DNA from 2 places in the Mesorhizobium sp. M0184 genome. Region 1 is predicted to be linked to the other one. Evidence: predicted binding sites of a transcription regulator. Region 1 holds the regulator's gene; the other holds the start of a gene.

The links. The regulator LexA, encoded in region 1, represses DNA repair genes until DNA is damaged. The targets are predictions, from matches to a motif close to TGTTCNNNNTGTGTTCNG.
Region 2: a site for LexA is predicted at 6,195-6,212, ahead of NKJ23_RS28315 (YifB family Mg chelatase-like AAA ATPase). Genes of this name have one in related genera too.

Annotation. Positions count from the first base shown of each region.
Region 1 covers NZ_JAMYSZ010000012.1:8,673-24,597, reverse strand. The annotation lists gene NKJ23_RS16520 (SurA N-terminal domain-containing protein) at 1-515, shown strand, start outside; gene trpD (anthranilate phosphoribosyltransferase) at 512-1,522, shown strand; gene trpC (indole-3-glycerol phosphate synthase TrpC) at 1,527-2,339, shown strand; gene moaC (cyclic pyranopterin monophosphate synthase MoaC) at 2,342-2,848, shown strand; gene NKJ23_RS16500 (molybdopterin molybdotransferase MoeA) at 2,848-4,053, shown strand; gene NKJ23_RS16495 (hormone-sensitive lipase) at 4,061-4,891, opposite strand; gene kynU (kynureninase) at 4,988-6,235, opposite strand; gene lexA (transcriptional repressor LexA) at 6,684-7,418, shown strand; gene NKJ23_RS16480 (ComEC/Rec2 family competence protein) at 7,412-9,877, opposite strand; gene gltX (glutamate--tRNA ligase) at 9,974-11,395, shown strand; gene gltA (citrate synthase) at 11,575-12,903, shown strand; gene lpxB (lipid-A-disaccharide synthase) at 13,011-14,177, opposite strand; gene NKJ23_RS16460 (LpxI family protein) at 14,167-15,069, opposite strand; gene lpxA (acyl-ACP--UDP-N-acetylglucosamine O-acyltransferase) at 15,076-15,909, opposite strand; gene fabZ (3-hydroxyacyl-ACP dehydratase FabZ) at 15,923-15,925, opposite strand, start outside.
Region 2 covers NZ_JAMYSZ010000032.1:46,406-62,330, reverse strand. The annotation lists gene NKJ23_RS28325 (hydantoinase/oxoprolinase N-terminal domain-containing protein) at 1-1,887, shown strand, start outside; gene NKJ23_RS28320 (malate synthase G) at 2,155-4,326, shown strand; gene NKJ23_RS28315 (YifB family Mg chelatase-like AAA ATPase) at 4,572-6,101, opposite strand; gene gshB (glutathione synthase) at 6,270-7,211, opposite strand; gene NKJ23_RS28305 (GtrA family protein) at 7,430-7,804, opposite strand; gene NKJ23_RS28300 (glycosyltransferase) at 7,813-8,820, opposite strand; gene NKJ23_RS28295 (GtrA family protein) at 8,950-10,752, shown strand; gene NKJ23_RS28290 (SDR family NAD(P)-dependent oxidoreductase) at 10,885-11,652, shown strand; gene NKJ23_RS28285 (2-dehydro-3-deoxygalactonokinase) at 11,652-12,596, shown strand; gene NKJ23_RS28280 (2-dehydro-3-deoxy-6-phosphogalactonate aldolase) at 12,593-13,231, shown strand; gene NKJ23_RS28275 (SMP-30/gluconolactonase/LRE family protein) at 13,231-14,112, shown strand; gene NKJ23_RS28270 (D-alanine--D-alanine ligase family protein) at 14,383-15,441, shown strand; gene NKJ23_RS28265 (DUF1330 domain-containing protein) at 15,438-15,725, opposite strand; gene pyrF (orotidine-5'-phosphate decarboxylase) at 15,753-15,925, opposite strand, start outside.

The DNA.
Region 1 (15,925 bases):
ACGGCTTCGTCTTCTACGACGTGAGCGCGATCACGCCTGCCCGCGACCGCACATTGGACGAAGTCCACCAGAAGGTCGTGGCCGACTGGACCGCGGCGGAGACCACCAAACGGCTCACCGCAAAAGCACAGGAGCTCGAGAAGCGTCTCAAGGCTGGCGCCACGCTCGAGGTGATCGCCGGTGAGCTCAAGCTCGAAAAGCAGACCAAGCGCGGCGTCAAACGCGATGCTGACGACGTCGATTTCGGCAAGGAAGGCGCCGCCGCGATGTTCGGCGTCGGCGAAGGCGGCACCGGGCTGATCCCCTCGCCCACGGGCGACGGACAGATCCTGTTCAAGGTTGCCGAGGTATTCGAGCCCGCCGGGGCCGACGCCAGCTCAGTACCCGAGGACGCACAGAAGTCCTTCACATCCGGCATGTCCGACGACCTGCTCGACCAGTTGGTAGCGCAGTTGCAGACGCAATATGACGTCCGCATCGATCAGACGGCCGTAACCCAAGCCCTGGCCAGATGAGCGCGCTGAAGATCCACATCGCCAAGGTCGCCGCCGGCAGCGCTCTTTCTTTCGAGGAGGCGCGCGAGGCCTTCGACATTATCATGTCGGGCGATGCTACCCCCGGCCAGATCGGCGGCTTCTTGATGGCATTGCGCGTGCGCGGTGAGACCGTCAGCGAGATCGCCGGCGCCGTCGCCACCATGCGCGCCAAGATGCTGCGTGTCGAAGCCCCCGAGGGCGCCATCGACATTGTCGGCACCGGCGGCGACAATTCGCACAGCGTTAACATTTCGACCGCATCCGCTTTCGTCATCGCCGGCAGCGGCGTGCCCGTCGCCAAGCACGGCAATCGCGGACTGTCCTCGCTGACCGGCGCCGCCGATGTGCTGATCGCATTGGGCGTCAAGATCGACATCCCTCCGGAGACGATCGGCCGCTGCATCCACGAGGCCGGCGTTGGCTTCATGTTCGCGCCGGCGCATCACCCGGCGATGAAGCATGTCGGCCCGACCCGGGTCGAGCTCGGAACCCGCACCATCTTCAACCTGCTGGGCCCGCTTTCCAATCCGGCGAGTGTCAGACGGCAGATGGTCGGCGTGTTCCTGCCCGAATGGATCATGCCGGTGGCAGAAACGTTGAAGGAACTTGGTGCCGACCATGCCTGGATCGTCCATGGCGACGGCTATGACGAGATCACCACCACCGGCGAGACACTTGTCGCCGAACTGGCCGGCGGCGAGATCCGCAGCTTTACGCTGACCCCGGAAGCCGTCGGACTGAAGCGGCACAGCAAGGACGAGTTGCGCGGCGGCGACGCCGCCCACAACGCCCAGGCACTGCGCGACATGCTGGGCGGCGCAGCCGGCGCCTTTCGCGATACGGTGCTGATGAATGCCGGCGCCGGGCTGGTGGTGGCCGGCAAAGCGACGACCCTCGCCGACGGCATGGTAACGGCGGCGCAGGCCATCGACAGCGGCCGCTCGCTGAAAGTGCTCGACAGGCTGATCGAGATTTCGAACGGTTAAAACCATGTCCGACATCCTGCGCAAGATCGAGGCTTACAAGCGCGACGAGATCACGGCGGCCAAGGCGCGCGTGCCGCTCGCCGAGATCAAGGCACGGGCGACGGATGCCGACGCGCCGCGCGGCTTTCTTTCCGCCCTTGAAGCAAAGCGCAAATCCGGCAGGTTCGCGCTGATTGCCGAAATCAAGAAGGCTAGCCCATCCAAAGGCCTGATCCGCGCCGATTTCGATCCGCCGACGCTGGCCAGGGCCTATGCGAAGGGCGGTGCCGCCTGCCTTTCGGTGCTGACCGACGCACCCTCCTTCCAAGGCGCGCCCGAATTCCTCACCACTGCGCGCGCTGTCGTCGAGCTGCCTGCATTGCGCAAGGATTTCCTGTTCGACCCCTATCAGGTCTACGAGGCCAGGGCATGGGGCGCCGATGCCATCCTGATCATCATGGCCAGCGTCGACGACGCGTTGGCAAGAGAACTCGAAGCGACAGCGTTCGGGCTCGGCATGGACGCGCTGGTCGAAGTGCATGACGAGGCTGAAATGGAACGCGCGCTGCAGCTGTCGTCGCGGCTGATCGGAATCAACAACCGCAATCTCCGGACCTTCGAAACCAGCCTACAGACCTCGGAGCGGCTGGTAGCGATGGTGCAGGCCGACCGCCATCTGGTCAGCGAGAGCGGTATCTTTTCGCACGACGATTGCCGCCGGCTGGAGCAGAGCGGCATTGCGACTTTCCTGGTCGGCGAGAGCCTGATGCGCCAGCAGGACGTGGCCGCGGCAACGCGCATGCTGTTGACGGGCAAGGCGCCGGCAGAGGTAGTTTGAGGATGGCGGCCACCCTCACCCATCTTGGCGCGCAGGGCGAAGCCAACATGGTCGATGTCGGCGACAAGGCTGAGACGGTGCGCACGGCAGTCGCAGAAGGTTTTGTCGCGATGCGGCCCGAGACGCTGGACATGATCCTCGCCGGCGACGCCAAGAAGGGCGACGTGCTGGGCACCGCGCGCATTGCCGGCATCATGGCGGCCAAGAAGACGCATGAACTGATCCCGCTTTGCCATCCGCTGCTGCTAACCAGGATATCTGTCGATATCGAGGCGGACGCCGCGCTGCCCGGCCTGAAGGTGACAGCATTGACCCGCGTCACCGGCAAGACCGGCGTTGAGATGGAGGCTCTGAGTGCCGTCTCGGTCGCTTGCCTGACCATCTACGACATGGCCAAGGCGGTCGACCGCGCCATGGTCATCTCCGGCATCAGGCTGGTTGAAAAGACCGGCGGCAAATCCGGCGACTACAAGATCACCGGAGACGGGGCCACCGAGGCAGGCCGATAATGGCGCTGGTCCCAGTTGCCGAGGCGCTCGAGCGCCTGCTGGACGGCGCAGCAGCGCTGCCGGGCGAACGCGTCGCACTGCTGGATGCCGCCGACCGCGTGCTGGCGGAGCCGGTTGTGGCGCTCCGCACCCAGCCGCCGTTCAACGCCTCCGCCATGGACGGCTATGCCGTGCGGGCGGCCGATATCGCGTCCGTACCGGCAAAGCTTTCGGTGGTCGGCATGGCGCCGGCCGGACGCGGCTTTGCCGGAACGGTGCAGCAGCGGCAGGCCGTGCGCATCTTTACCGGCGCGCCGCTTCCCGAAGGCGCCGACACTATCGTCATCCAGGAGAACGTCCGCGATCTCGGTGGCGGCAGCGTCGAAGTGACGGAACCGACGGTGCAGGGGCGCAACATCCGCCGCCTCGGGCTCGATTTCGCCAAGAGCGATGTCCTGCTGCCCAAAGGCCGCCTGCTCGACCCGGCGGCCTTGTCGCTGGCGGCATCGGCCAATCACCCCGAGGTGCGCGTGGTCAAACGGCCGCTGGTCGCCATCATCGCCACCGGCGACGAATTGCTGCCGCCGGGCAGCGATCTTGGCCCCGACCAGATCATCTCCTCCAACGCCTATGGTGTCGCCGCTGCCGCACAGTCGGTCGGTGCGCGCGCGCTCGACCTTGGCATCGCGCCGGACCGCAGGGAGGCGATCGCTGCGCTGGTTGAAAAAGCCGTGAAGGCTGGCGCGAACGTCATCGTCACGCTGGGCGGTGCCTCGGTCGGTGACCACGACTTCGTTCATGACGTGCTGACCGGGCAAGGCATGACGCTCGATTTCTGGAAGATCGCCATGCGGCCGGGCAAGCCACTGATGTTCGGGCGGCTGGGAGACATTCGCTGCATCGGCCTGCCCGGCAATCCGGTGGCAAGCCTGGTCTGCACTCAGCTCTTCCTGAAGCCGCTGCTGGCGCGGCTCGGCGGCCGCGCCTTTCAGCAGGATATACGTCGGGCACGGCTCGGTGCTGCCATGCCGGCCAACGATCTCAGGCAAGATTATGTGCGGGCTGTTGTCATAGATGACGCCGGTACGCTCGTGGCGACGCCGTTCGGCATCCAGGACTCCTCGATGCTGAAAATGCTGGCCGATGCCAACGGGCTGATCGTTCGCGCGCCGTTCTCACCTGCCGCAGCGGCGGGCTCCCCCTGCGACGTGCTGATGTTACGCTGAACCTGCCTCACTCCGAGATCAAGGTCCGGGTCAGCGGATGGTCTGGATCGGCCAAACCGTCGATGATGTTGAAATGATGCCGGTCAGGCTCGACCACCGAGCTGGTCGCGGTACCCAGGCCGATCCAGATGTTGGCCAGCAACGCGCTCTGACGCAGGAATTCGGCGCGCTCGCCGCCGCCGGCCCAGCAGGTCAGGCGGGCCTTGTCCATCGGGCGCAGCAGCACCGGGCTTTCGGCCTGCGCCTCGGCCTCATCGATCGCGATCGTCTCGTTCATGCCGGTGCGCATGATCGGGCGCAAATCATGCACCCCCGAGATCGACACCACGTGACGAACGCGCCGGACCACTTCGGGCGCCAGCGGCGTCGTGGCCGTAACCATCCGGCTAACAAGATGGCCGCCGGCCGAGTGTCCGGTCAGCATCAGCGGCCCTGGGACCATCGCCGCCGCCTTGCCGATCGCCGCGCCGACTTCCTTGACGATGCCGCCAATGCGTATCTGCGGACAGAGCGTGTAGGACGGCATCGCCACCGCATAGCCGCGATCAACAGGGCCAGCGGCAAGATGCGACCAGAAATTCTTGTCGAATTCCATCCAGTAGCCGCCATGAACGAACACCACGAGTCCCTTGGGCTTGATGGCCGGCAGGAAAAGATCGAGCCGGTTGCGTGGGTTGTCGCCATAGGCCATGTCGAGCCGCGCCCTGCCCTCGGTCGAAAGCACGTCGCGGAAAACCCGCGCGGGCTCGGTCCAGGCCGCCGGCCAGCGATCGCTGCCGGCTATGTTGGCGCCGTTGGCATAGGCGTTGTCCCAATCGGCAATGTGACGTTCGAACACCCTGCGCCCTCCCTGGCAATATGGCCTTGCAACGTAGCCGTGAGCATCGCGCGGCGCGTCGTCGCCAGCCTCACGATTCCAGCTCTCGCATCAATCTCAAGTGACAGCTGCTTTGATTGCGAAGCGCGCATCCTTCCACGCACCGGTGCGGAGGATATCCTCAAGCACTTTGACGGCCTGCCAGACATCGGCATAGCTGACATAGAGCGGGGTGAAGCCGAAGCGCATGGTCGATGGCGCGCGAAAATCGCCGATCACGCCACGTTCGATCAGCGCGCGCATGACCTGGTAGCCATGCTCATGCATGAATGAAATCTGGCTGCCGCGTTTTTCCCCATCGCGCGTGCTTTCGAGCGTGAGCCCGTAAGTGCCGCACTTTGCCTCGACAAGCTCGATGAACAGATCCGCCAGCGCGATGCTCTTCTTGCGCACCGCCGTCATGTCGACATCGTTCCAGATGTCGAGCGCGCCCTTCAGCGTGCGCATCGACAGGACCGGCTGGGTGCCGCACAGAAACCGGCGGATGCCGGTGCCGGCCGCATAGCCTGGCTCGAAGGCGAAGGGCCGTGCATGGCCCCACCAGCCGGTGAGCGGCTGCTGGATGTCGGAAAGATGCCGCTCAGCCGCATAGATGAAGGCAGGCGCGCCCGGGCCGCCATTCAGATATTTGTAGGTGCAGCCAACGGCAAAATCGGCGTTTGCCTTGTCGAGCTCGACTGACATCGCGCCGGCGGTGTGGCAGAGATCCCAGACGATCATCGCCCCGGCTTCCTGAGCCCTGCGCGTCAGCGCCGGCATGTCGCGCAGTTCGCCCGACTTGTAGTTGACGTGGTTGACCAGCACCACGGCGGTGCGTTCGTCGATCAGCTCTTCGATGGTCGGCGCGTCGACCCCCGAGAGGCGCAGCAGCGTATCTTTTCGCGTCGAAACCACACCCTCAGCCATGTACAGGTCCGTCGGAAAACTATCGCCCTCGGCGACGATGACCTGCCGCTCCGGTCGCATGGCCATGGCGGCGTGCAGCAGCTTGTAGATGTTGACCGATGTCGTGTCGCAGACCACCGTCTGGCCGGCCGCGGCACCGATCAGGCGCCCGAGCTGGTCGCCAAGTTCAAGCGGCATGTTGAACCAGCCGGCCGTGTTCCATGCGCGGATGAGATCATGCGACCATTCTTCGGTCGCGGCCTTGTGCAGTTCATCGAAAGCGGCACGTGAAGCAGCTCCTAGCGAATTGCCGTCGAGATAGATCACTCCTTGCGGCAACACGAAGCGGTCGCGCATCGCGCGCAGCGGATCTGCGGCATCCATCGCCTTTATGGCGGCGAGATCGGGAATTCCTGTCATGATTTGCCTGCTCCCCCCAAAAGTTCAACGCAACGCCGGACACGCATCGACTGTTCTTCCATCACCTGGTTGCGCGCAGCAAGGCTCCACCGGCGAGAAGCAGCCTGACCAGGCGACTGGAAACCAGGAGTTAACCCGAGGTTGGCGTTTTGAGTTCGTTTCGTTCACGGTGCATTGACCGAACCGCGCAGTCGATACGGGTTCAATTCCGTGCCCTTTGCCGACTGACGGCCGATGCCAGTGCTGCCTTCTGGGAAGCCAGAAGGCGCAAACGAAAGCAGAATCAAGGGGATGACGCTCGCGACGGTGAAAATGCGGCATTCCGGTAGGGGCGTGGTTTGTTTCCCAAGCCTTAACGCATTCATTAAACTTTAAACAGTTGCGGAACACAACTGGAACAGATAGTGTTTGTTCTGGGTTTGTTTTTCTGATTCTGTTGGGGGTCGCTATGCTGACACGCAAACAACACGAACTGCTTATGTTCATCCACGAAAGGTTGAAGGAAAGCGGTATCCCGCCTTCCTTCGACGAGATGAAGGAAGCGCTCGACCTGGCTTCCAAATCCGGAATCCACCGGCTGATTACGGCGCTGGAGGAGCGCGGCTTCATTCGCCGTTTGCCCAACCGGGCCCGTGCGCTGGAGGTGCTGCGCCTGCCTGACTCGATCGCCCCCGGCCTCAATGCGGCACGCAAGTTCTCGCCGAGTGTCATCCAGGGCAGTCTTGGGCAAGGCGGTCCTCGGCAAGGCAAGCCGACATCGTCGCGCGTGCCCGCAGCCGGAAATGACGACGATGTCGTCGCCGCCGTTTCGATCCCGGTGATGGGCCGCATCGCCGCCGGTGTGCCGATCGACGCCATCCAGCACCAGACGCATTCGATTTCGGTGCCGCCGGATATGATCATGGGCGGCGAGCATTATGCGCTCGAGGTCAAAGGCGATTCGATGATCGAGGCCGGCATTTTCGACGGCGACACGGTGATCATCCGCAATGCCGATACGGCGAGCCCCGGTGAGATCGTGGTGGCACTGGTCGACGAGGAGGAAGCGACGCTGAAGCGGTTCCGCCGCAAGGGCGCCTCGATCGCCCTGGAAGCCGCCAATCCGGCCTACGAGACGCGCATCTTCGGACCAGACAGGGTCAAGGTGCAAGGCAAGCTCGTCGGACTGATCCGCCGCTACTGAGCTCCGCCCTTGGCGCCGGCTTTGGGGTTGTCGGCCCTGCGGTATGGCGGCAGGCCTCGTGCCGCGCGTGAAAATTTCCGCTGCACGTGCCAGGGCCGGTATGATTTTTCGACCGCGAAACGGATTTCGGCGCGCGTTGCCGCTTGTGGATCGAAGTAGACGGCGGCACTTCCCGCGTGCGCCAGTTGCCGTTTGGTGACGACGAGGACCAGCCGGTCGTAGTAGCAGGGGTTATGGGCGGTGGCGTCGTCGATGACGATCAAGCTGGCAAAGGCGCAGGCTGGCCGCGCAGTATCGCGGTCCTTGGCTTGCGCGATGATCGCGCCGGATGGATGCCTGGCAAGGCAGAGGCCATCCGTGCAAATGAACGGCATGCCCGGCGGTAGGTCGGCCGGATCGGCAATGTCGAATTGCGGGTCGTTCTTTCCAGGTGTTTCCGGCGCGACGATAGCCTCGGATGTGAGCGCGCGTTTCCAGTTGTCGATGGTGAACTCATTCGGGCGTGCCCGGTTGACCGCGAGTTCACCGCTGCCGATCGGCAGCGCGACCAGCCGTGCGTCCTCCGAGACCAATACGTCGGGTATGCGTGTCTGCGTTGTCGTCAGCAAGCCGGCGAGCGCAAAAGGAAGTGCCGCCAGCCGCAACCAGGTCGTCGCCATGCTGGCAATGACGAGGGCGATCGTCACCAGAAGGACGGATCTCAGCGAAATCAGCCCGACCGCATCGATCGGCGAGCGCTCCGAGATCCACCCGGACAGGGCGATCATCGCCGTCAGCCCCTTGCCCATGACATAGAGGAAAGGGCCATCCGCACCGAACGGCATCGCCAGCGCGCTGAGAACGGCGAAGGGCATGACGACCAGTGAGACGATGGGCATGATGGCCAGATTGGCGAACAGGCTGAGCGGCGCCACGCGCTGGAAATGCCATATGGCGAAAAGCGCTGTGGCGCTCCCTGCAATGATCGAGGTCATCGCCAGACCGCACATGCCCAGCAGGACCTTTCGAGTGGCAAAGCGTTGCGGCGACAGCCGCGGCGGCGGCGTGGTGGCCCTGCCGGCGCGGTAATCGGACCAGCCTGCATAGGCGCCGACAAGGGCCGCCGTCGCGGCGAAGGACATCTGGAAACTCGGACCGACCACCTCGTGCGGCGACACCAGGATGACCGCGATGGCCGAGATCGCCAGGTTGCGCATGGTGAGCGCGGCCCGGTCGAACAGCACGGCGATAAGCATCACCGCCAGCATGATGAAGCTGCGTTCGGCCGCCACGACAATGCCGGAAAAGACGAGGTAGGCCGCAATCGAAAGAAGCGCGGCGGCCGCGGCATATTTCTTGACCGGCCGTCGCGATGAGAAATCGGGAAACAGCGCAAAGGCACCCCGCAGCAGCGCCATGATGGTGCCGGCGACCAACGCCATATGCAGCCCCGAGATGGAGATGATGTGGTAGATGCCGGTGCGCCGCATCGCTTCGTTGATCTCCTCGGGAATGCCGGCGCGCACGCCGACGATCAACGCAGCAGCAATCTCGCCCTCGGCACCGCCGATGCGGCTGCGGATATGGTCGGCGATGGATTCGCGCGCGTCTTCGATCGCGGAAGAAAGCTGCGCGGCAAGCGGCATGCTGCCCGACGACACGACTTTCGGATTGCCGAGAAAAAAGCCGCTGCCGCCGATACCGGCGAAATAGCTGTCGAAGGAGAAATCATAGCTGTCGGGCCGCACCGGGCCGGTCGGCGGCAGCAGCCGCACATAGCCGGTGATCTCGGAACCGGCGGTCAGCTCAGCCGGTATCTTCATCGCCGAAACGCGGACCCGTTCCGGCATGTAGCGCAGTGTCGGCCTGGCGGTTGAGATCACATCGATTGTCAGCCTGATGCGGCCGCTCGCCATGGGCTCGTACGATACGACGCGACCCGTCAGCCGCGTCGAGATTTCGGAACCGAGCATATGCGTTCCGACACGCCATGTCTCGAACTTGGCGGCAAGTACGCCAAGCGCGCAGAGCAGTGCCACCATGAAGCACAGGCGCGTCCTGGGCCATGACCGCGAGACGACGGCACAAAGGGCCGCGAGGAGCGCGATTGCGATCGGCTGTGGAAAGGCCGGCTCCACCGACAGCCCGAAATATACGACCACCCCGCATGCGAGGAACACCGGCACCAGCAGGAAGGCGATGCCGCGGTCGAGTTCCAGGCCGGCTGCCGAGGTTACGCTGTTGCGGATACGGGACGGTGACGGGAGGCGGAAACGCCTGGGCAGGCGTACGATGGGCTCGCCCGCGGGCACGAGAACCGTTGCTGGGTCGCTGGCCGGCAGCGACGGAGCATCGAAGCGCGGAGCGGGTAGCAATGCCGGTGCCGGCAGGACAGGCGGGGGAGCGGCAAACAGCAAGCGTTCGCTGACGCCGCTGCCAACGTCCTCGCCCTCGCCCGCACCACGGCCTCGCACAGCCATCGGGTCTGCCCCTTGCGCCCTCGACCTCCTATGCTACATGAACGCGCAACGCGCGAAAGTCCGCAAACCCACTTCCTTCGCCCGCCTGAGAGTTCCATGCCCGATAAGGTCGTCACCCGTTTTGCCCCCTCGCCCACCGGCTATCTGCACATTGGCGGCGCGCGCACGGCGCTGTTCAACTGGCTGTATGCCAAGCACACAGGCGGCACGATGCTGCTGCGCATCGAGGACACCGACCGCGAGCGCTCCACCGATGCGGCAAGCGCGGCCATTCTCGACGGGCTTTCCTGGCTTGGCCTGACATGGGACGGCGAGCCGGTGTCGCAATTCGAGCGTGCGCCGCGCCATCGCGAGGTGGCCGAGGAGCTCGTTCGTATGGGCAAGGCCTATTATTGTTATGCGACGCCTGCCGAACTAGAGGCAATGCGCGAGAGCGCACGCGCCAAGGGGCTGCCTCCCCGCTATGATGGACGCTGGCGCGACCGCGACCCGTCGGAGGCGCCGCCCGGCGCCAAGGGGGCGATCCGCATCAAGGCGCCGACAGACGGCGAGACGGTGGTGCATGACCGCGTCCAGGGCGACGTGCGCTTTCCCAACAAGGATCTCGACGATTTCATTATTCTGCGCTCGGACGGCAATCCCACCTACATGCATGCCGTCGTCGTCGACGATCACGACATGGGCATCACCCACATCATCCGCGGCGACGATCATTTGACCAACGCCGCACGCCAGACCGTAATCTATCAGGCCATGGGCTGGGAGGTGCCGTCGATGTCGCATATCCCGCTGATCCACGGTGCCGACGGCGCCAAGCTGTCGAAGCGGCACGGTGCGCTTGGCGTCGAAGCCTATCGCGCCATGGGCTACCTGCCGGAGGCGCTGCTCAACTATCTGGCGAGGCTTGGCTGGAGCCACGGCGACGATGAGATCATGTCGATCGCCGACATGATTGCATGGTTCGACATTGGCGACGTCAACAAGGGCGCCGCCCGTTTCGACTTCGCCAAGCTCGAGGCGCTTAACGGCGTGCATATGCGCCGGATGAACGACGCGGCGCTGCTCGACATCTTCATCGCCACTCTGCCCTATCTTGAAGGCGGCCCGTCAATCGCCGCGCGCCTCGACGACAGACGCAGGGCGCAACTGCTTGCCGCTTTGCCGGGCCTGAAGGAGCGCGCCAAGACGCTGGTCGAACTTGCTGAAGGGGCTGCATTCCTTTTCGTCGAGCGGCCGCTGCCGGTCGACGAGAAGGCGGCGGCGCTGCTCAGCGGTGAGGCGCGCGCGATCCTGCGGGGCGCTCATGCGGCACTAGCCACGGTTTCGGAGTGGTCTGCCGCCTCAGCCGAAGCCGCGATCCGCGACTATGCGCAGGCCGCCGGCCATAAACTCGGCGCCGTGGCCCAACCTTTGCGCGCCGCGCTCACCGGCAAAAGTACCTCGCCAGGTGTCTTCGATGTGCTGGCCGTGCTTGGCCGCGAGGAAAGCCTGGCGCGGATCGCTGATCAAATCGATTAGCAAACTGGCCCAAGAAGATTGGCATTGAAAGGTGTGTTTCGCAGTGCAACATTGGGTCTTGGCCTAATCTGCCGCGCAGATTCAATTGCGGGCGCAAATGTGCGTATTCCGATGCTTTTGACGTGTTGGGTTCAGATATTTTGCCTTTGCCGGCCTGAGGAAACAAAAAGGAGTTTGCTATGACCGAACCTGCGACAAAAATGGAATTTGGCGGCAAAACCCAGGCATCGACGGCCAAGCTGGAACTCGGCGGCAAAACCCATGAATTCAAGATACGAAGTGGTTCGGTAGGACCTGATGTCATCGACATCGGTTCGCTCTACAACACCGCCGGCGTCTTTACCTACGATCCCGGTTTTACGTCGACGGCGAGCTGCGAATCGGAAATCACCTTCATCGATGGCGATGCCGGCATTCTTTTGCACCGCGGCTACCCGATCGACCAATTGGCCGAGCACGGCGACTTCCTCGAAGTCTGCTATCTCTTGCTCTATGGTGAACTCCCGACCAAGGCGCAGAAGGACGATTTCGACTACCGGGTGACGCGCCACACCATGGTGCATGAGCAGATGTCGCGCTTTTTCACCGGCTTCCGCCGTGATGCGCATCCGATGGCGGTGATGTGCGGCGTGGTCGGCGCGCTGTCGGCCTTCTATCACGATTCCACCGATATCTCGGACCCCTATCAACGCATGGTCGCGTCAATGCGGCTGATCGCCAAGATGCCGACGATCGCGGCGATGGCCTATAAATACCACATCGGCCAGCCATTCATTTACCCGAAGAACGAGCTGAATTTCGCAGCCAATTTCCTGCATATGTGCTTCGCCGTGCCTTGCGAGGAATACAAGATCAATCCGGTGCTGGCCCGCGCGATGGAGCGCATCTTCATCCTGCACGCCGATCACGAACAGAACGCCTCGACTTCGACCGTCCGCCTGGCCGGCTCGTCGGGCGCCAATCCTTTTGCCTGTATCGCTGCCGGCATCGCCTGCCTGTGGGGTCCCGCACATGGCGGCGCCAACGAGGCAGCCCTGAACATGCTGGGCGAGATCGGTCATGTCGATCACATCCCGGAATTCATTGCGCGCGCCAAGGATAAGAACGATCCGTTCCGATTGATGGGATTTGGCCACCGCGTTTACAAGAATTACGATCCGCGCGCCAAGATCATGCAGAAGACCGCGCACGAGGTCCTGGGCGAGCTCGGCATCAAGGACGATCCACTGCTCGACATCGCCATGGAGCTGGAAAGGATCGCACTGACCGATTCCTATTTCATCGAGAAGAAGCTCTATCCGAACGTCGATTTCTATTCCGGCATCACGCTGAAGGCGCTGGGCTTTCCCACCACCATGTTCACCGTGCTGTTCGCGGTCGCCCGCACCGTCGGCTGGATCGCGCAGTGGAAGGAGATGATCGAGGACCCGCACCAGAAGATCGGTCGCCCGCGCCAGCTCTATACCGGCGCGCCGGAACGGGACTACGTGCCAATCGCGAAGCGGTGAAGGTGGTGAATGGTGAATGGTGAATGGTGAATGGTGAATGGTGAATAGCGAAGCGTCGCTCCCTGTCCATAGAAACCACTATTCACAATTCACTATTCACAATTCACTCACTTCCTCACCATCCCCATCACCACACCCGCGGCAATCTCGCCTGACGGCTTGGCGGTTGCCATACGCCCGGCAATGTCGGCAAAACCGTGCTTCTGCCAGGTGCGGTAGGCGGTATCGGAGAACAGCGCTTCCAACTGCCGCGCCAGATAATGCGGCCGCACATATTGATTGTAGTGTTCCGGCACAACGGGCCGGTCGGCAATGAGATTGGGCAAGGCTGCGCTCCATACTTTGATCAGCGGCTGCGCGATGCGCATGACCGGATCGAGCCGGTAGCAGGAGATCATCGGCACACTCGCCAGTGCCAGTTCCAGCGATACTGTCCCCGATGCGATCAGCGCCGCATCGGCCTTGCCGAAGGCCTGCCATTTGCGTTCGGCATCGAGTATGATCTCCGGCTTCTCGTCCCAGCTCGCGACCGAGGTCCTGACCAGATCGGCGACGTGCGGCACCGTCGGCAACAGCAGGCGCAAGCGGTGCCCGCGCGCCCGCAGGATCGACACCGTCTCGCCGAACGGCCCGACCATGCGTCGCACCTCACCACGACGCGAACCAGGCAGTACAAGCAACGTTTTGACGTGATCTGCGGACAGGTCACGCGGCTGCGCCTGCGCCCTGGCGGCACTGATTATGCCCGGATCGTGTGCAAGGCGATGCCCGACATAGGTGCCGGGCGGCCCGCCCAGGCGAGCGAGTTCCTTCACCTCGAACGGCAGGATGCAAAGAATGTGATCGACATATGGCTTCATCGCCGCCGCCCTGCCCGGCCGCCAAGCCCACACGCTCGGGCAGACATAGTGGACGATCGGGATAGTCGGATCGGCGGCACGCACCTTCTTGGCGACGCGCAGCGAGAAATCCGGACTGTCGATGGTGATAAGGCAATCGGGCTTTTCACCGGCAATCCCGTTTGCCGGCTGTCCGATCCGCCGCATCAGGCGCGGCAGGTCGCGCAGGATGGCGCTAAGCCCCATCAGTGCGATCTCGCTGCCGTCGAACAATGGCGCCAGGCCGAGCGCCTGCAAATGGCGGCCGCCGATGCCGACAAGCCGAACTTCGCGCCCGGTCATGCGCTTGAGCGCCTGCACAAGGTCGGCGCCAAGCAGGTCGCCGGACTCCTCGCCGGCGACGACGGCTATCTTCAACGGCCGCTCATTCGCCATGCGCCGGCTCCGCAGCAGGCAGGCCGATTACGAACAGGCCGAGCGCATTGGCACGTCCGATGGTGGCGGGACCTTCGAGCACTAGCGAGCGACCGGCTTCGACGGCAATGCCGGCCAGTCCGGCGGCATGCGCCGCCTCGACAGTCAGCGGGCCGATGGAGGGCAGATCGGCACGCAGTTCCTGACCGGGCTTGGCGCATTTGACCAGAACACCGCGGCTCCCGCCGGCCAGCCTGCCGTGCCCGCGCAACTCCCTTGTCCGCTCGAGCAGCCCGTCGGTGCCTTCGACGCCTTCCAACGCAATGGCGCGGCCGCCGACCGCAACAGCCGCTTGGCCGATATCCAGCGCGCCGATGGCTTTTGCCGCCGCGTGCGCCGCCTCGATGTCGCGCCAGTCGGATTTGCGTGGCGCCGCCTTGGTCAGCAGGCCTTCGGCGGCGACCAGCTCCGGCACGATCTCGTGAGCGCCGACGACCTTGATGCCGCTGCGCTCGATCCTGCGCACGAACAGTTTCAGAACCGTATCGTCCCCCCGGGTTACACCGACGAAGAGGCTGGGTAGCCACGCGAGCAGGCCCAAATTGAGGCGCATGGCGCTCAGCCTGGGGCGGCGCGTGATATGACCCGCGGTTACGAGATGCGTAACGTGATGCCGCTTAAGGATCGGCAGCAGCGACCCGACGTCTTCCAGCCTCAAGGTTGCCTGCTCATAGGGCTCGAAATCGGCTATGCGATCGACCTCGCCGGCCGCCATCACGACGAAGGGCAATTTGCCTTGCCGGGCGAGCGCTCGGGCAATTTCGACCGGGAGACTGCCGCCGCCGGCGATGATGCCGACCTTGGCATCTGGCGCGAGATCAAGGCCCTTTCCGGCAGCCTCAATCTTCGTCATCTGCCCTCAGTCTTCATCATCGGTATCGTCGCCGTCGCTACCCTTGAGCGACGGCACGGCGTAGTGCCGCTTGCCGCGACCGGCGATGAAGTCGACGATCTTCATGGCAGTCGGCGACGAGGCGAATTCCGCCTTGGCGAATTCGATGTTCTCGCCGACGGTCCGGGAGCGATCGAAGATCGTCTTGTAGGCTTTGCGCAGCAAGTGGATCTCCGAACGCGGCAGGCCGGCGCGCTTCAGGCCAATGATGTTGAGGCCGCGAAGGCTGGCACGGTTGCCAACGGCGATGGCGTAAGGAATGACGTCGCCGACGATCGCCGAGCAACCGCCGAGAAAGGCGTTATCGCCGATGCGGACAAACTGATGAACCGCGGTAAGGCCGCCGATGTAGACATTGTCACCGACTTCGCAATGCCCGCCTAACGTCGCTTGATTGGCGAAGGTGGCGTTCTTGCCGACCACGCAGTCATGGGCAATATGGGCATAGGCAAGGAAATTGCCGTTGTCGCCGATCGTCGTCTCGCCGCGGCTGGAATCGGTGCCGACATGCATGGTGACACCTTCGCGGATCGTGCAGTTCTCGCCGATCACCAGCGTGGTACGGCCGCCCTTGTGCTTGGTGTTCTGCGGCGGCCCGCCCAGTATCGCCATCGGATAGACCTTAGTCGATGCACCGATGGTGGTCGCGCCAATCACCGAGACATGGCTGACCAGTTCGACGCGGTCGCCGATCACGGCGTCGGGGCCGACGTGACAGAAGGGCCCGATGCGGGCGCCTTCGCCGATTTGGGCGCCTGCCTCGATGACCGAGGATGGATCGATGACTGTCTGGATTTTCATTAGCATTCGTTTGTCA
Region 2 (15,925 bases), on a different contig from region 1:
GATCTGGCGGTCGGCATCTCCGGCGCGGTCGATGCGGTGCTCGAAATGGCCGGCACCGACCCGGCAGCGATCAAACTGGTGTCTATGTCGACGACGCTAGCCACCAATGCGCTGGTCGAGGGCCAGGGCGGCCGCGTGGCGCTGGTGATGATCGGCTTTGCCGAGGGCGACCTTGCCCGCGACGGGCTGAAGGCGGCGCTTGGCACCGATCCCGTGGTGTTCTGCCCCGGCGGCCACGATGTCCATGGCAATGCGGCAAAGCTCGATCTTTCCGGGCTGGAGGCAGCTTTGCCGGAACTGGAAAAGTCGGTGTCCGGCTTTGCCGTCTGCGCCTATTTCGCCACCCGCAACCCGGCGCACGAGCTAAGCGCGCGGAACCTGATCCGCGACATAACAGGCCTGCCGGTCACCGCCAGCCACGAACTGTCGGCCAAGCTCGGCGGCCCGCGCCGGGCGCTGACGACTTTGCTCAACGCCAGGCTGATCTCGATGATCGACCGGCTGGTTGCGGCAACCGAAGGCTTTTTGGCCGCGCGCAACATCGCCGCCCCGCTGATGGTGGTGCGCGGCGACGGCGCTTTGGTCTCGGCCGCCTTTGCCCGCCAGCGGCCGATCGAGACCATCCTGTCCGGCCCGGCCGCCAGCCTCGTCGGTGCCCGCCACATGACCGGCCTCGACGATGCCGTGGTCTCCGATATCGGCGGCACCACCACCGACGTCGCCGTGTTAGACAAGGGCCGGCCGCGGCTTGATCCGGAAGGCGCCACCGTCGGCGGGTTCCGCACCATGGTCGAGGCCGTCGCCATGCGCACCTTTGGCCTCGGCGGCGATTCCGAAGTGGCGCTGGAGGACGGCGCGCTCAATCCGAGAATCCTGCTCGGCCCGCGCCGCCTGGTGCCGCTGGCGCTGGCCGGCATGATGCATGGCGAAGCAGTCACATCAGAGCTCGAACGCCAGCTGCGCGCGCCCAACCCCGGCCGCATGGATGGCCGGCTGGCGGTGCGCACCGGCGTGCCGGAGCGGCTGGCGGCCGGACTGACCGGTGCCGAAGCCAAGCTTTACGAGCTGATTGGTGCCGTGCCGCAGGCTCTCGACAGATTGCTGACCTCGAACGCCCAGAACGCCACCTTGAACCGGCTGGTGTCGCGCGGGCTGGTGCATGTCGCCGGCTTCACGCCGTCGGACGCCGCGCATGTGCTGGGCAGGCAGGCCAATTGGGATGCGGCCGCGGCGCGTCTGGGTGCCGAGCTGTTCGCGCGCAGGCGCGACGGCCGCGGCAAGTTCATCGCCGCCTCGCCGGAGGCGATCTCGGAACGGGTGCTGACCGCGCTGACCCGCCTGTCGGCCGAAGTCATCCTCGAGACCGCCTTCGCAGAGGACGGGCTGGATGGCGCGGCGACCGTCGCCCATGCCCTGGTCCAGCGCGCCGTCGACGCGCATCCCGGCATCGCGCGCTTGAGCGTCGCCCTCGACCGTCCGGTCATCGGCCTCGGCGCCTCGGCGCCGCTGCACTATGCCGGCCTGGCCGAGCTGGTCGGCAATCGATGCGTGGTGCCGCAGGATACCGATGTCGCCAACGCGCTCGGCGCCGTCGTCGGCCAGGTCCGGGTGTCGGCCGAGGCGCGGGTCAGCCAGCCCAAGGAAGGGCTGTTCCGCGTTGCCTCAGGTGAAAGCGTGCGCGATTTCAACGACGAAGCAGCGGCGATCGCCGCAGCGGAGAAGGATGTGCGCGCGATTGCCGCCGGGCGGGCTAAGGACGCCGGCACCGACAGCGCCGAGATCGAAATCGCCAGCGAATACCGCGTCTCCACCGTAGAGGGCCAGCGCATGTTCATCGAGGCGCATGTGGTGGCGGTGGCGTCGGGACGGCCAAGGATTGCGGTGTGAGCGCGTAATCTCCCCCCTCGAGGGGGAGATGTCGCCGAAGGCGACAGAGGGGGTCGCCTCGCATGAAGCGCGACGCGATTTGGTGCAAAGAAGAGGTTGCACTCCACGCGAGGCGACCCCCTCTGGCCTGCCGGCCATCTCCCCCACAAGGGGCCCTCAAGGGGGAGATCGGCAGCGAAAACGCCCTACCTTCACCCTGAGCTGAATTGACCCTGCCACCGTGACATGCCAAAGGCCCGGCCTAGCCTTTCGTCTGGAGAAGCCCTGATGACCGATCGCGTCGAGATCGCCGGATTGCGGATTGCCCGCGAGCTTCATGATTTCATCGTGAACGAAGCGATGCCGGGCACCGGCATCGAGGCGGAGGCATTCTGGAACGGTTTTTCGGCCGTCGTCCATGATCTCTCGCCAAAAAACCGGGCGCTACTCGAAAAGCGCGATGCCATGCAGGACAAGCTCGACCGCTGGTATCGCGACAATGGCGCGCCCGTCGACATGGAGGCCTACAAGACGTTCCTCCGCGAGATCGGCTATCTGCTGCCCGAGGGGCCGGCGTTCAGCGTGACCACCGAAAATGTCGACCCGGAAATCGCTTTGGTCGCCGGGCCGCAGCTGGTGGTGCCGGTGATGAACGCGCGTTATGCGCTGAACGCCGCCAATGCGCGCTGGGGCTCGCTGTACGATGCGCTCTACGGAACCGACGCTATCCCGGAGACGGCCGGCGCCGAGCGAGGCGACAAATTCAATCCGGCGCGCGGTGCCAAGGTCGTCGCCTGGGTGAAAAGCTTCTTCGACGAGGCGGTGCCGCTCACGACAGGCAAATGGGCCGGCGTCAACGGGCTTTCGGTCGCCAATGGCATGTTGCGGCTGGGCGAGGGTGCCGGCGCCACCACGCTTGCCGACCTCAGACAGTTTGCCGGCTATCGCGGCGATGCCGCCGACCCCGAAGCCGTCCTGCTGGTCAAGAACGGCCTGCACATCGAAATCGTCATCGACCGCAACAACCAGATCGGCCGCACCGATCCGGCCGGCATTGCCGATGTCGTGCTGGAATCGGCGCTGACCACCATCCAGGACTGCGAGGATTCGGTGGCGGCGGTCGATGCCGAGGATAAGGTGCTGGTCTACCGCAACTGGCTCGGCCTGATGAAGGGCGACTTGGCGGAGGAGATCACCAAGGCCGGCAAGAGCTTTGTCCGGAGGCTCAACCCCGACCGCACCTATACCGCGCCCGATGGCGGCACGCTGACCTTGCCCGGCCGCTCGCTGATGCTGGTCAGGAATGTCGGCCACCTCATGACCAACCCGGCGATATCGGACCGCGACGGCAACGAGGTGCCGGAAGGCATCATGGATGCGGCGCTGACGGCGCTGATCGCGCTGCACGATATCGGCCCTAATGGACGCAGACAAAACTCTCGCGCCGGCTCGATGTACATCGTAAAGCCCAAGATGCACGGGCCCGACGAAGTCGCCTTCGCCGTCGAGATTTTCGACCGCGTCGAGGCGCTGCTCGGCGTGCCCAAAAACACCATCAAGATGGGCATCATGGACGAGGAGCGGCGCACCACCGTCAACCTCAAGGAGGCGATCCGCGCCGCGAAAGAACGCGTCGTCTTCATCAACACCGGCTTCCTCGATCGCACCGGCGACGAGATCCACACCTCGATGGAGGCCGGCCCGATGATCCGCAAGGGCGACATGAAGCAGGCCGCCTGGATTGCCGCCTACGAAGCCTGGAACGTCGACACCGGGCTGGAATGCGGGCTGGCCGGCCACGCCCAGATTGGCAAGGGCATGTGGGCGATGCCCGACCTGATGGCGGCGATGCTGGCCGAGAAGATCGCGCATCCCAAGGCCGGCGCCAACACCGCCTGGGTGCCGTCGCCGACGGCGGCAACGCTGCACGCCACCCATTATCACAAGGTCGACGTCCATGCCGTGCAAGCTGCGCTGAAGAGCCGCCCCAAGGCAAAACTCGACGACATCCTGTCGGTGCCCGTCGCTGTCCGGCCGAACTGGTCTCAGGCGGACATCCGGAAGGAACTCGACAACAACGCGCAGGGAATTCTGGGCTATGTCGTGCGCTGGATCGACCAGGGCGTCGGCTGTTCGAAAGTGCCGGATATAAACGACGTCGGTCTGATGGAGGACCGCGCCACGCTGCGCATCTCCTCGCAGCACATCGCCAACTGGCTGCATCACGGCGTCTGCACGCCCGAGCAGGTCATGGAGACGATGAAACGCATGGCGGCGATCGTCGACCGCCAGAACCAAGGCGATCCGCTCTACCGGCCGATGGCGCCGGATTTCGACAAGTCCATCGCCTTCCTCGCCGCGTGTGATCTGGTCTTCAAGGGCCGCGTCCAGGCCAACGGCTATACCGAGCCGGTGCTGCACGCACGGAGGCTGGAGCTGAAGGCAAAGCAGGGCACCTGAAGCGAAGGCATGGGAGTCGGTGTCCCCCTCCCCCTTGAGGGGAGGGTGGCCCGAAGGGCCGGGAGGGGTCCTGCAAGAATTGCGCCGACTCCCATTCCAGCGACAAGAACGGGATTGTCTTGGCGACCAATACTCGGTGCCATCTTGATCTGCGGATATCGTGCAGACGTTAAAGGCAGAGCACGTCGCCGGCAACCCCACCCGGCCGCTTCGCGGCCACCCTCCCCCCGAGGGGGAGGGGAACGTCACGCCGCCTGCGCCATCCGCTCCGAGCTCATGCGGTAGGAAATCGCCTCGGCCAGATGGATGCGGCCGACTGTTTCGCTTGCCTCGAGGTCGGCCAGCGTCCGCGCCACCTTCAAGACGCGGTGATAGGCGCGCGCGGAAAAGCCGAGTTTTTCGCTGGCATCTCTGAGCAACGACAGGCCGGCGGCATCGGGCATGGCGATCGCCTCGATGACGGAGGGCGAGCAATGGGCGTTGGTGGTGGCGGTCGCGCCGAGCCGCTCGAAGCGCTCGCGCTGGATCGTACGGGCGCGGGCGACGCGCAGCGCCACCGCGGCACTTTTCTCTGCCCGGTCCGGCCGGATCAAATCGCTGGCCGAGACCGCCGGCACCTCGATCCTGAGGTCGATACGGTCGAGCAGCGGGCCGGAAATGCGCGCCTGGTAGTCGGTGCGGCAGCGGTCGCCGCGCAGGCAGCGATAGCCGGGCTCGCCGGCCATGCCGCAGCGGCACGGGTTCATCGCCGCGACCAGCTGGATACGTGCCGGATAAGTGACGCGGTGGTTGGCGCGCGCGATCATGCAGTCGCCGGTCTCGAGCGGCTGGCGCAGCGCATCGAGCGCCTGCGGCGAGAATTCGGGAAACTCGTCGAGGAACAGCACGCCGTGATGGGCGAGCGAGGCCTCGCCCGGCCGCACGCGCAACCCGCCGCCGACCATCGCCGCCATCGAGGCCGAATGATGCGGCGCGCGGAACGGCCGCCGGTCTGTGAGCTTTCCTTCGCCGAGTTCGCCGGCCACCGAGGCGATCATCGAGACTTCGAGCAATTCCCTGGGCGCCAGCGGCGGCAGGATCGACGGCAGCCGCTGCGCCAGCATCGACTTTCCCGATCCCGGCGGCCCGACCATCAGAAGATTGTGGCCGCCGGCTGCCGCCACCTCCAGCGCCCGCTTGGCGGTCTCCTGGCCCTTGATGTCGGCAAGGTCGGGCAGGTCGCGCGCCGAGGCATGGATGCCGGCTTCCGGCCGCGACAGAACCTGCGTGCCGCGAAAATGATTGGCGATGGCGATCAGGCTGCGCGGCGCCAATATGTCGAAATCCTTGCCGGCCCAGGCCGCTTCCGGCCCGCAGGCGAACGGGCAGATCAGGCCCTTGCCTTCGGCATTGGCGCCGATCGCCGCCGGCAGCGCGCCGGCCACCGCGGCGATGGTGCCGTCGAGCGACAATTCGCCAAGCACGACATAGCCGGCCAGCATGTCGCCCGGAATGGCGCCGAGCGCCGCCATCAGCCCGAGCGCGATCGGCAGATCGTAATGGCTGCCTTCCTTGGGCAGGTCGGCGGGTGCCAGATTGACGGTGACCTTCTTCGACGGCATCGACAGGCCGGATGCATGCAGCGCTGCCTGCACCCGCTCGCGGCTTTCGGCTACAGCCTTGTCGGCCAGCCCGACGATGTGCATGTTGACCTTGCCCGGCGCGATCATCACCTGCACGTCGACCGGCACGGCCTCGATGCCCTGGAAAGCAACCGTGCGAACCCGCGCCACCATGTCTTCACCCCGGATGCAGGCTTTTGCCCCAAGCCTTTGCGATCATGCCGCGAACGGCGTCACCGGAGACAACCACAGATTTCCGGCGAAGGCAAGAACATTTGGGGAACAGCTGAGCGCCACGGCTGCAATGGTCCGGAACGCGGCCGCTTCCAGAAGCAATGTACGCTAGTTGCGCTTCTCCTCGACGGCATCCCAAAATAGGCTGGCGATGTCGGCGCCGCCGAAGCGCTGCACTTCGCGTATGCCGGTCGGTGAGGTCACGTTGATCTCGGTCATGTAGTCGCCGATGACGTCGATGCCGACAAGGATGAAGCCGCGCTCCTTCAGCGCGGGGCCGATGCGGGCACAGATCTCGCGTTCGCGCGCCGTCAATTCGGTCTTTTCGGCGCGGCCGCCGACATGCATGTTGGAGCGGGAATCATGCTCGGCCGGTACCCGGTTGATGGCGCCGACAGGCTCGCCGTCAACCAGGATGATGCGCTTGTCGCCAGCCCGCACCTCCTTGAGGTAGCGCTGCACGATGTAGGGTTCGCGGAACAACTGGTCGAACATTTCGAGCAGCGAGGCGAGGTTGCGGTCGGCCTCGTGCAGGTGGAAGATGCCGGCGCCGCCATTGCCGTAGAGCGGTTTGACGATGATATCGCCGAACTCCTTGCGGAAGGCTGCGACCTCGAGCGGGTCCTTGGTGATCAGCGTGTCCGGCATCAGGTCGGGAAATTCAGTGACGAAGATCTTTTCCGGGCTGTTGCGCACCCAGGCAGGGTCGTTGACCACCAGGGTCTTCGGATGGATGCGCTCGAGGATATGCGTGGTGGTGATGTAGTTCATGTCGAAGGGTGGATCCTGCCGCAAAAGGATGACGTCCATCTCCGAAAGATCGGTGCGGACTTCTTCGCCCAGCGAATAATGATTGCCCTTATCGTCGCGAACCTGCATCGCCTCGATACGGGCAAACACCTTGCCGTCGCGCAGCGACAGCCGGTCGGGCGTGTAGTGGAACAATTGGTGGCCGCGCCGCTGCGCCTCCAGCGACAGCGCAAACGACGTGTCGCCGGCTACCGACACGGTGGAGATGTGGTCCATCTGGACGGCGACTTTCAGGGGCATGGCAGCTCTCCGGCGCACTTGGAGCGATCCACTTGGACGCACAAAGTACGCTCCAACATTTTTTGAATCCATGCATCGTGCTTTCCGAAAATCGATTCCGATTTCTCGGGCCGATGCATCGACGAGAGCGATATAAGGAAATCGGCGGCCTCTGCCAATCGGCCAAGGTCATGATGAGGCTGCGCTTCGCTTGGCGCAGACCCCAATGCGATGTGCGTTCAGCGGTCGAACACCAGCTTGGAATAGCCGAGGAAGGACAGCGCCATGGCAACCAGTGAGGCGACCGCAAGGGCGACGAGCGGCGGCACCATCGGCAGCGCGAACAGCATGGCGCAATAGACGAGATAATTGACGAGGCTGGTGGCAATGCCGACGCCGCCATAGCGTGCGCCCTCTTGCGCGACGCCGCGGCTGGAAGGCGAGAAGGTCAGATGGCGGTTGATCAGCCAGGTGACGGACAGGGCAAAACCGATCGAGATGATGCGAGCCGCGAAGGGGCCAAGCGGCGCTATCGCCAACACCAGCCAAAGCGCCGCCGCGTCGGCGACGAAGCCGATGCCGCCGGCGACAATGAAGCGGGCGAGGCGTCCCATTTAGGGCTCTAAGCCGCCCGCGGGGTCTTGCGCGGTCCGGTCTTCAAAGTCGCGAGCGCACTTGCGCGTTCGCGTTCGACGCGGCCGGAAGGCATCGACAGATAGAAGATGCGCTTCTGCTCGGCCCGGCCGCGCGACACCGAATCGAGGATTACCCCGGTCACCGCCGCCAGCATCGACAGCAGCAGCAGCCCGACCGACAGCACCCACGTCGGCATGCGCGGCACAAGCCCGGTTTCGGCGAACTCGATCAGCACCGGCGCCATCAGAAACAGGCTTGATGCCAGGAAGAACACCGAAAAAGCGCCGAAGAAACGCAGCGGCTGCGTCTCCTTCATCAGCATGGCGAACATCCACAGGATCTTCGCGCCGTCGCGAAAGGTCGACAGCTTCGACGAGGAGCCTTCCGGCCGGCGGCCATAGTCGAGTCCGATCTCGCTGACCGGCAATTTGAGCTGCGAGGCGTGCACCGACATTTCGGTCTCGATCTCGAAACCGCCGGAAACGGCGGGAAAACTCTTGACGAAGCGCCTGGTGAAGGCGCGGTAACCCGAGAAGATATCGGTAAAGTCCGAGCCGAACAAACGTTTGTAGAGGCTGTTGAAGATGCGGTTGCCGAAGGCGTGGCCTGTCCTGCCGGCGTCGTTGGCGACGCCGCGCCTGGTGCCCACCACCATGTCGGAGCGCTCGGTCAGCAGCGTGTTGATCAGTTGCGGCGCGTCCTCCGGCGCATAGGTGCCGTCGCCGTCGGCCATCAGGTAGATGTCGGCCTCGATGTCGGCGAACATGCGGCGCACGACATTGCCTTTGCCCTGGCGCGGCTCGCGCACCACGATGGCGCCGGCGGCGCGGGCTCGGAGCGCGGTCAGGTCGCGCGAATTGTTGTCGTAGACATAGATCGCGGCGGCAGGCAGCGTTTCGCGAAAGCGCCGCACCACTTCGCCGATCGTCAGCTCCTCATTGTAGCAAGGCAGGAGCACGGCGATGCTCGGCTCATGGCGCACTTCTTGTGGCATTTTCGTCTCCGGATGCCCTGTGAGGCCCCTGACCGCTCAAGCGCCGGCCTCGCTCGGGCGGCTTTACTATTTATTGAAGCTGTTAAGGCTAGGTTTAAACCGCACCGTATTCCTTCCAAAGGTCCTGATATGAGCACAGCCGACGATGGCGCCTCCATTTGGAGGTCCGATATCGCGCTGGCGCTGCTTGCCACTTTGCTGGCACTTGCCGTCAATGCCCTTGCCGGCTTCCCGGAATTGACCAATGCCGGCGGCGACAACGACAATCTGCTGCGCCTTGTCGAAGTTCGCGACATGCTGGCCAGCCAGGGCTGGTTCGATCTGCACCAGTACAGGATGGGCCTGGAAGGCGGTTTCGTCATGCATTGGTCGCGGCTGGTCGATGCGCCGATCGCCGCCATCATCATCGCCGTATCGGCCCTGACCGGCAGCGCGGGCTTTGCCGAGAATGTTGCGCAAGTGCTGTGGCCGGCGCTGCTCTTTTGCCTGACCGTATTTTTCACGGCTCGCGCCGCGCGCAGCTTTGCCGGGTACGGCGCTGTGCTGCCGGCTGTCGTCGTCGGCGGCGCCGCACTGCATTTCCTCGGCATTTTTTCGCCTGGCGCGCTCGATCACCACAATGTCCAGCTGATGCTGAGCATGGCCAGCCTGAGCTTGTTGCTTGAAGCGCCGTTGCGCAGGCCGGCGGCATTGCTCTCCGGCCTGTGCGCCGGATTGATGCTGGCCGTCGGCATGGAAACCGCGCCTTATGTCGCCACCATCGGCGCCTCAGTCGCCACGCTGTTTGCCCTCGACGCCGATGGCGAGAGGTCGATTGCCAGGGATTTCGGCCTCGGCTTTGCCGGCGTGTCCGCTCTCGTCTTTGTCGCCACCATTGCGCCGTCTGCCTGGGGTCAGGCGCAATGCGACGCCTTCTCGACCGTGCAGTTCGTCGTCGCGGCGATTGCCGGAACCGGCCTTGCGGCGATAGCGTCGGTCGAGCCCGCCGGCCGCACGCGCCAATGGCGGTTCGCCTTGCTTGGCCTGCTTGCTCTTGTATTGGGCTCTGTCGTCGTCTTTTTGTCCCCGCAATGCCTGGCAGCGCCCTATGCGAACCTCGATCCGCGCCTCAAGGAGCTATGGCTTGATCACATCGACGAGGCGCAATCGCTGTTCAAGCTGCTCGCTGAAGATCCGGCCGGGGTGGTGGCGCGCTATGCCACGCCGCTCATCGCGCTCGTGCTGATGGCGCTTCGCCTTGGCCGTGGCGGCTGGCGGCGGCAGGACAGCCTTGTCGGCGCGCTGCTTGTCGTGGCCTTCATCGTCAGTGCTTGGCAGGTGCGCGGTTCGACATTCTCGATCGCCTTCGCTGTCGTCCCGCTTGCCGCCTGGATTGCCAAATGGCGTCAACGGGCCGAGGTCAGCCCGTCGCGCGGTGTGGCGCTGCGCATGGCTGCCGTCTGGCTGGTTTCGGTGAATGCGGTCTGGACTGGGGCTGCCGCGGCAACCTCGGTAGCCTTCGAGGACAGCAGTACCGCCGCCGATAATGGCGACGGCGCCGATGTCGCTTGCCAGCGCATGGCCTCCTTTGCGGCACTCGGCCGCCTGCCCGGCACCACCGTGCTGGCAATTTCCAATCTCGGATCGCCTATCCTGGCCTATTCCGGACATCGCGTCTTCGCCGGGCCCTACCATCGCAACGTCGCCGGCAACCTGCTGGCGCTCGATGCCTTCCTTGGGTCCGATGCCGATGCCAGGACCATCCTGGCGGATCATCACGTCGGCCTCGTCGCGCTGTGCCCCGGCAGCGCCGAAAGCAAGCTCCTCGCAGCCAAGGCGCCGGCAGGCTTTCTTGCCGGGCTGATGCGCGGCAGCGTGCCGGAATGGCTTGAGCCGGTTGCCGGGACCAGCGGAGCCGCCGTCGAATTGTACCGCGTCCGGCTGGGCAGCTGATCGATCGGCGGCCCGTGCGGCCTTTTGTCGGTCATAAGTCCTGACAATCCACTCTTTCGCCCTTGCCCGCCCGACACGGCTGGATAGGATGCGCGCCGGCCGACCGAGATCATTGGACCGGGAGAGAATTTCATGATGCCATCGGCACGCTTTGCCGACCTCGAAGGCGCTTCGGTGCTGATCACCGGTGGCGGCTCCGGCATTGGTGCTGCCTTGACCGAAGGTTTTGTCCGCCAGGGGGCAAAGGTCGCCTTCATCGATATCGCGGACCGTCCGAGTGTGGCGCTGGCCGATCGGTTAGACAAGGAGCTGGGCCGGCGGCCGCTTTATCTCAAGACCGACATACGCGACATCGAGGCGTTGCGGCTATCGGCGGCTAAAGCCGCCAAGGCGCATGGCGACGTGACCGTGCTGATCAACAATGCCGCGCAGGATGACCGTCATGCCGTCGAAGACGTCACGGTGGAGTTCTGGGACAACAACCATGCCATCAACCTGCGCCCGCATTTCTTCAGCGCACAGGCGGTGGCGCCGGGCATGAAGCGGGCCGGCGGCGGCTCGATCATCAACTTCACCTCGACGTCGTTTCTCATCAACCATCCCGATATGCCGGCCTACACCGCCGCCAAGGCCGGCATCGTCGGTCTCACCAAGGGTCTTGCCGGCAAGCTCGGCGTCGACGGCATCCGTGTCAACGCGATCGCGCCCGGCTGGGTGATCACCGAGCGGCAGAGAAAGCTCTGGGTCACCGAAGAAGCGCTCGCCGCTCATGTCGCCAAACAGTGCATCAAAGAGGTGATGCAGCCGGAAGACATTGTCGGCACCGTGCTGTTCCTGGCGTCGGATGCCTCACGCATGCTGACCGCGCAGATGCTGATCGTCGATGGGGGGTTCCTGTGATCTCATCGAGCAAGGCAGCTTCCGTCGCGGCCGTCGACTGGGGCACCACCCGCATGAGGGTCTGGCTGCTCGACGGCGCCGGCAAGGTTCTCGCCGAGCGGCGCGGCGATGACGGACTGATCACCGCCCAGGCTAAAGGATTTTCGTCCATTCTCGAAGGGCATCTGGCTGCCCTGGGTGCTCCCGAGGCGCTGCCGGTCATCATTTGCGGCATGGCCGGTTCGCGCCAGGGCTGGCTGGAGGCGCCCTATGTCAGCGTGCCGGCGCCGATCGGCGCTATTCTCGCCGGCGCTGCCCGCATCCCCGGCCAGCGCCGCGACATCCGCATCGTGCCCGGCCTTGCCCAGCGTCTGGCCGACGCCCCGGATGTCATGCGCGGCGAGGAGACGCAGCTTGCCGGCGCAGGTTTGCCGGCAAAGGGACGCCATCTCGTCTGCATGCCTGGCACCCATTCCAAATGGGTGCTGGTCGAGGACGGCTCTGTTGCCGGTTTCGGCACCTGGCCGACCGGCGAGCTGTTTTCGGTGCTGGCCGCGCACTCGATCTTGCGCCATTCGCTGGGCGAGCCGCCGAAGCCGGTTGCCGCCGAAAATCCATTTTTCCGGGAGTGGTGCCTGAAGGCGTTGGCCGAAGGCGGTGACATCGGTTCAAGACTGTTCTCGATCCGCGCCGCCAGCCTGCTGCAGGATCTGAAGCCCGAGGATGCCGCCGCCTGCCTGTCCGGCCTGCTGATCGGCGGCGAGATCGCTTCGGCAAATCGCCGTTATGGGGCCGTGCCCGTCGTGCTGATCGCGTCGGGCGCACTCGGCAAGCTCTATGCCGACGCCCTCGGCCTTGCCGGGCTCGCGGTCAGGGTGGTCGACGCCGACGAGGCGGTGCGTGCCGGTCTTGCCGAAGCCGCGCGCGAAAATGGCATGATCGCTGGAAATGGAGTTGCCGCATGACCGAAACCGCACCTTTTCCAAAGCTCGAGCGGGGTCTGGTCGCCATCCTGCGTGGCCTCAAGCCAAGCGAGGCGGTGGCGATCGGCCAGGCGATCTTCGGCGCCGGTATCGAAGCGATCGAGGTGCCGCTCAACTCGCCCGATCCTTACGCCTCCATCGCCAGCATTGTCGGAGCGCTTCCTCCAACGGCCCTGGTCGGTGCCGGCACGGTGCTCAGCGCCGCCGATGTCAACGGCCTGCACAAGGCCGGCGGGCGGCTGCTGGTCAGCCCCAATATCGATGCCGAGGTCATGGGCCGTGCCATGCACTACGGCATGGTGACGATGCCCGGCGTGTTCACGCCGACCGAGGCATTTCAGGCAATCCGGCTCGGCGCCTCGGCATTGAAATTCTTCCCGGCGAGCGTGCTTGGCGCGGCAGGCATTTCGGCGATGCGCGCGGTGCTGCCGGCCAGTGTGCTGGTCGGCGCGGTCGGCGGCGTTTCGGACAAGGATTTTGCCGGCTACAAGGCAGCCGGCGTCAGCGTCTTCGGTCTTGGCTCCAGCCTGTTCAAGCCGGGCATGAGCGTCGACGAAGTGGCAGCGCGAGCGAAAGCCGCAGTTCAGGCCTGGGACGCGGCGTTTGGAGCGGCATGATGAGCGAGACCATTGTTTCGGTTTTTTCCGACCATGTCTGCCAACTCGGCGAGGGACCAAGCTATGACCCTGCCACCGACACGCTCTACTGGTTCGACATCGTCAACGGCCAGCTCCTCGAACAGCGCCTGTCGGGCGGTGCCGTCAAAATCCACGAGCTCGGTCAGATGGCCAGCGCCATCTGCATCATCGACGACCAACGCCAGCTGATCGCCACCGAGACCGGTCTGCATGTCCGCGACGTCGCGACCGGCAAGCTGACGCTGCACACGCCGATCGAGGCCGACAATACGGTCACCCGCTCGAACGATTCACGCGTTCACCCTTGCGGCGCGCTGTGGGTCGGCACCATGGGCAAGGGCGAGGAGAAGGGTGCCGGTTCGATCTACTGGTTCTTCAAGGGCGAGCTGCGCCGGCTCTATGCCGACGTCACGGTGCCCAATTCGATCTGCTTTTCCGAGGATGGGACGATCGCCTATTACACCGACACCAGCACCGGGCTGTTGATGCGCGTCGGCTGCGATCCGGTGACCGGACTGCCGGTTGGCGAACCGAAGGTCTTCGTCGACCACCGTTCGGCCAAGGGCTATATCGATGGTTCGGTGCTCGACCGTGACGGCATATTGTGGAACGCCTGCTGGGGCGGCAGCGTCGTCGAAGCCTATGGACCCGACGGCAAGCTCGTCCGTTCGGTGGCGATGCCGGCGACGCAGCCTTCCTGTCCGGCTTTCGTCGGCAGGAATGCCGACCGGCTGGCGGTCACCTCCGCCTGGTCGGGCAAAAGCGAGAAGCAGCGCCTGCTCGACCCGCAAGCCGGCATGACATTCATGCTCGACATTCCAGTCAATGGTCGCTTCGAGCCACGCGTGCTGATTGGCTAGACCATGATCCCGAAAAGTGGGAACCGGTTTTCGGAAAAGATCATGGTCAACCAGGAAGATGGCGCCGTTGCTGTCGTGCAGGCGTCCGGCTGACGTCGGTTCCGCGAAAGCCGAATGCATTCGCCGTGCGATGCTAGAACGGTTCATCGTTTCGCGGGAACGCTGAAACGCTCTATCTCTTTGTTTTGACGCAATTCCGGACGGAAAACCGTTTCACACTTTTCCTGGAATTGCTTTAGGCAATCGTGCTGCCGGGAAATCGTTTCGATCATGTCAAGCCGCGAGCCGAAGCTGATCCTTGTCTACGAGCCAGAAAAGGCTTGCTTCGATCGGCTGGTCGCCGATAACCACGTGCCGGAGCGTGCCGCCGAAATCGCCTCCTATCTGGCGCAATCGACCGATATCGCTGCTGAATTCGACGCACTTGCCGCCGCTTGCCAGAAGCGCGGCCTGTCATTTGCGCCGGTGGCGCTCGACGACGCCGCAAGCGTTCTCGCCGGCGAGGACCCGAAGACCACGCTTGTCTGGACGCTGACCGACGGCGTCGCCTATTTCCGCGGCGGCGCGGCACCGGCTCTGGCACGGCTGAATGGCCTGAAGGCGATCGGCGCCGACGATGCGCTGTTCGCGCTCTGTCAGGACAAGTTCCGGTCCGGCGCCGTGCTCGGCGCGCTTGGCCTGCCGGTGCCGCAGGCGGGCCTTGCCCGTGACGGCGCCTGGCTGGTCGCGCCGCCGGCCTCGCCCGCCGGCTGGTTCGTCAAGCCGAACCGGCTCGGCGCCAAGATCGGCATCTGGCCGCATTCGCACTGCCACGATCTCGGCCACGCGCTGGAGCTTAGCCGGCGCGTCTTCGCCGCCTATCGCGACGATGTCATCGTCCAGCCCTATGTCGCCGGCCGCAACGCGCGCGCCAGTTTTCTCGGATTGAGGCCGGATACCGGCGTCGAGGCGCTGGGCATCGCCTTTGTCGGTTCGGGCGGCGATTTCCAGACCATGCAGGACAGCCTGGCGCTTTACGGCGATACCGGCGCAGCGGCGAAAGCTGCGGGAAAATATACCGAGCCGGTGCTGCTGCCGGTCGCCGGCAGCCAGCCTGAAGCCGATGCAAGAATCCGTCGCATCGCCGAACGCCTGATGGTCGGGCTTGGCCTGCGGGATGTGTTTTCCATCGATTTCCGGGTCGAAGCCGACGACAGCGTCCACCTCATCGAGTTCGAGGTCTGCCCCGGCTTGCCCTGCTTCGATTTCCGCGATTACTGTCGCCAGCAATGGGGCTTGAGCCTCGCCGACGCGATGGCGGAGGCAGCGGCGAACCGGCTTCTCGCCTAAATCCCCTCGACCAGCGCGATTTCACCATCGGCCACCTTCTGGCGGATCGCGACGGCGCGCTGGTATTCGGGCGAGTGGTAGCAGTCATGCGCCGCCGCAAGCGACGGAAACTCGATGATCACGTTGCGGTCGCGGCCCGGCCCCTCGGCCTTCTCATGTGCGCCGCCGCGCGCCAGGAACTTGGCGCCGAAGCGATCGAAGGCCGGTTTGGCGGCGGCGACATAGTCTTTGTAGCCTTCCGCATCGCGCACGTCGACGCGAGCGATCCAGTATCCCTTGGGCATGGCTTTTCTCCGGGTTAATTCCTGCCCTCAGGCCGAGCGCATTTCATCGAGGATCGCTTCCGCTGCCGCCCGCCTGTCGGCCGCACCGACGATCGGCCGGCCGACGACGAGGTGGCTGGAGCCGTTGCGGATCGCCTGCGCCGGCGTCACCACGCGTTTCTGGTCGCCATGGTCGCTGCCCTTCGGCCGGATTCCCGGCG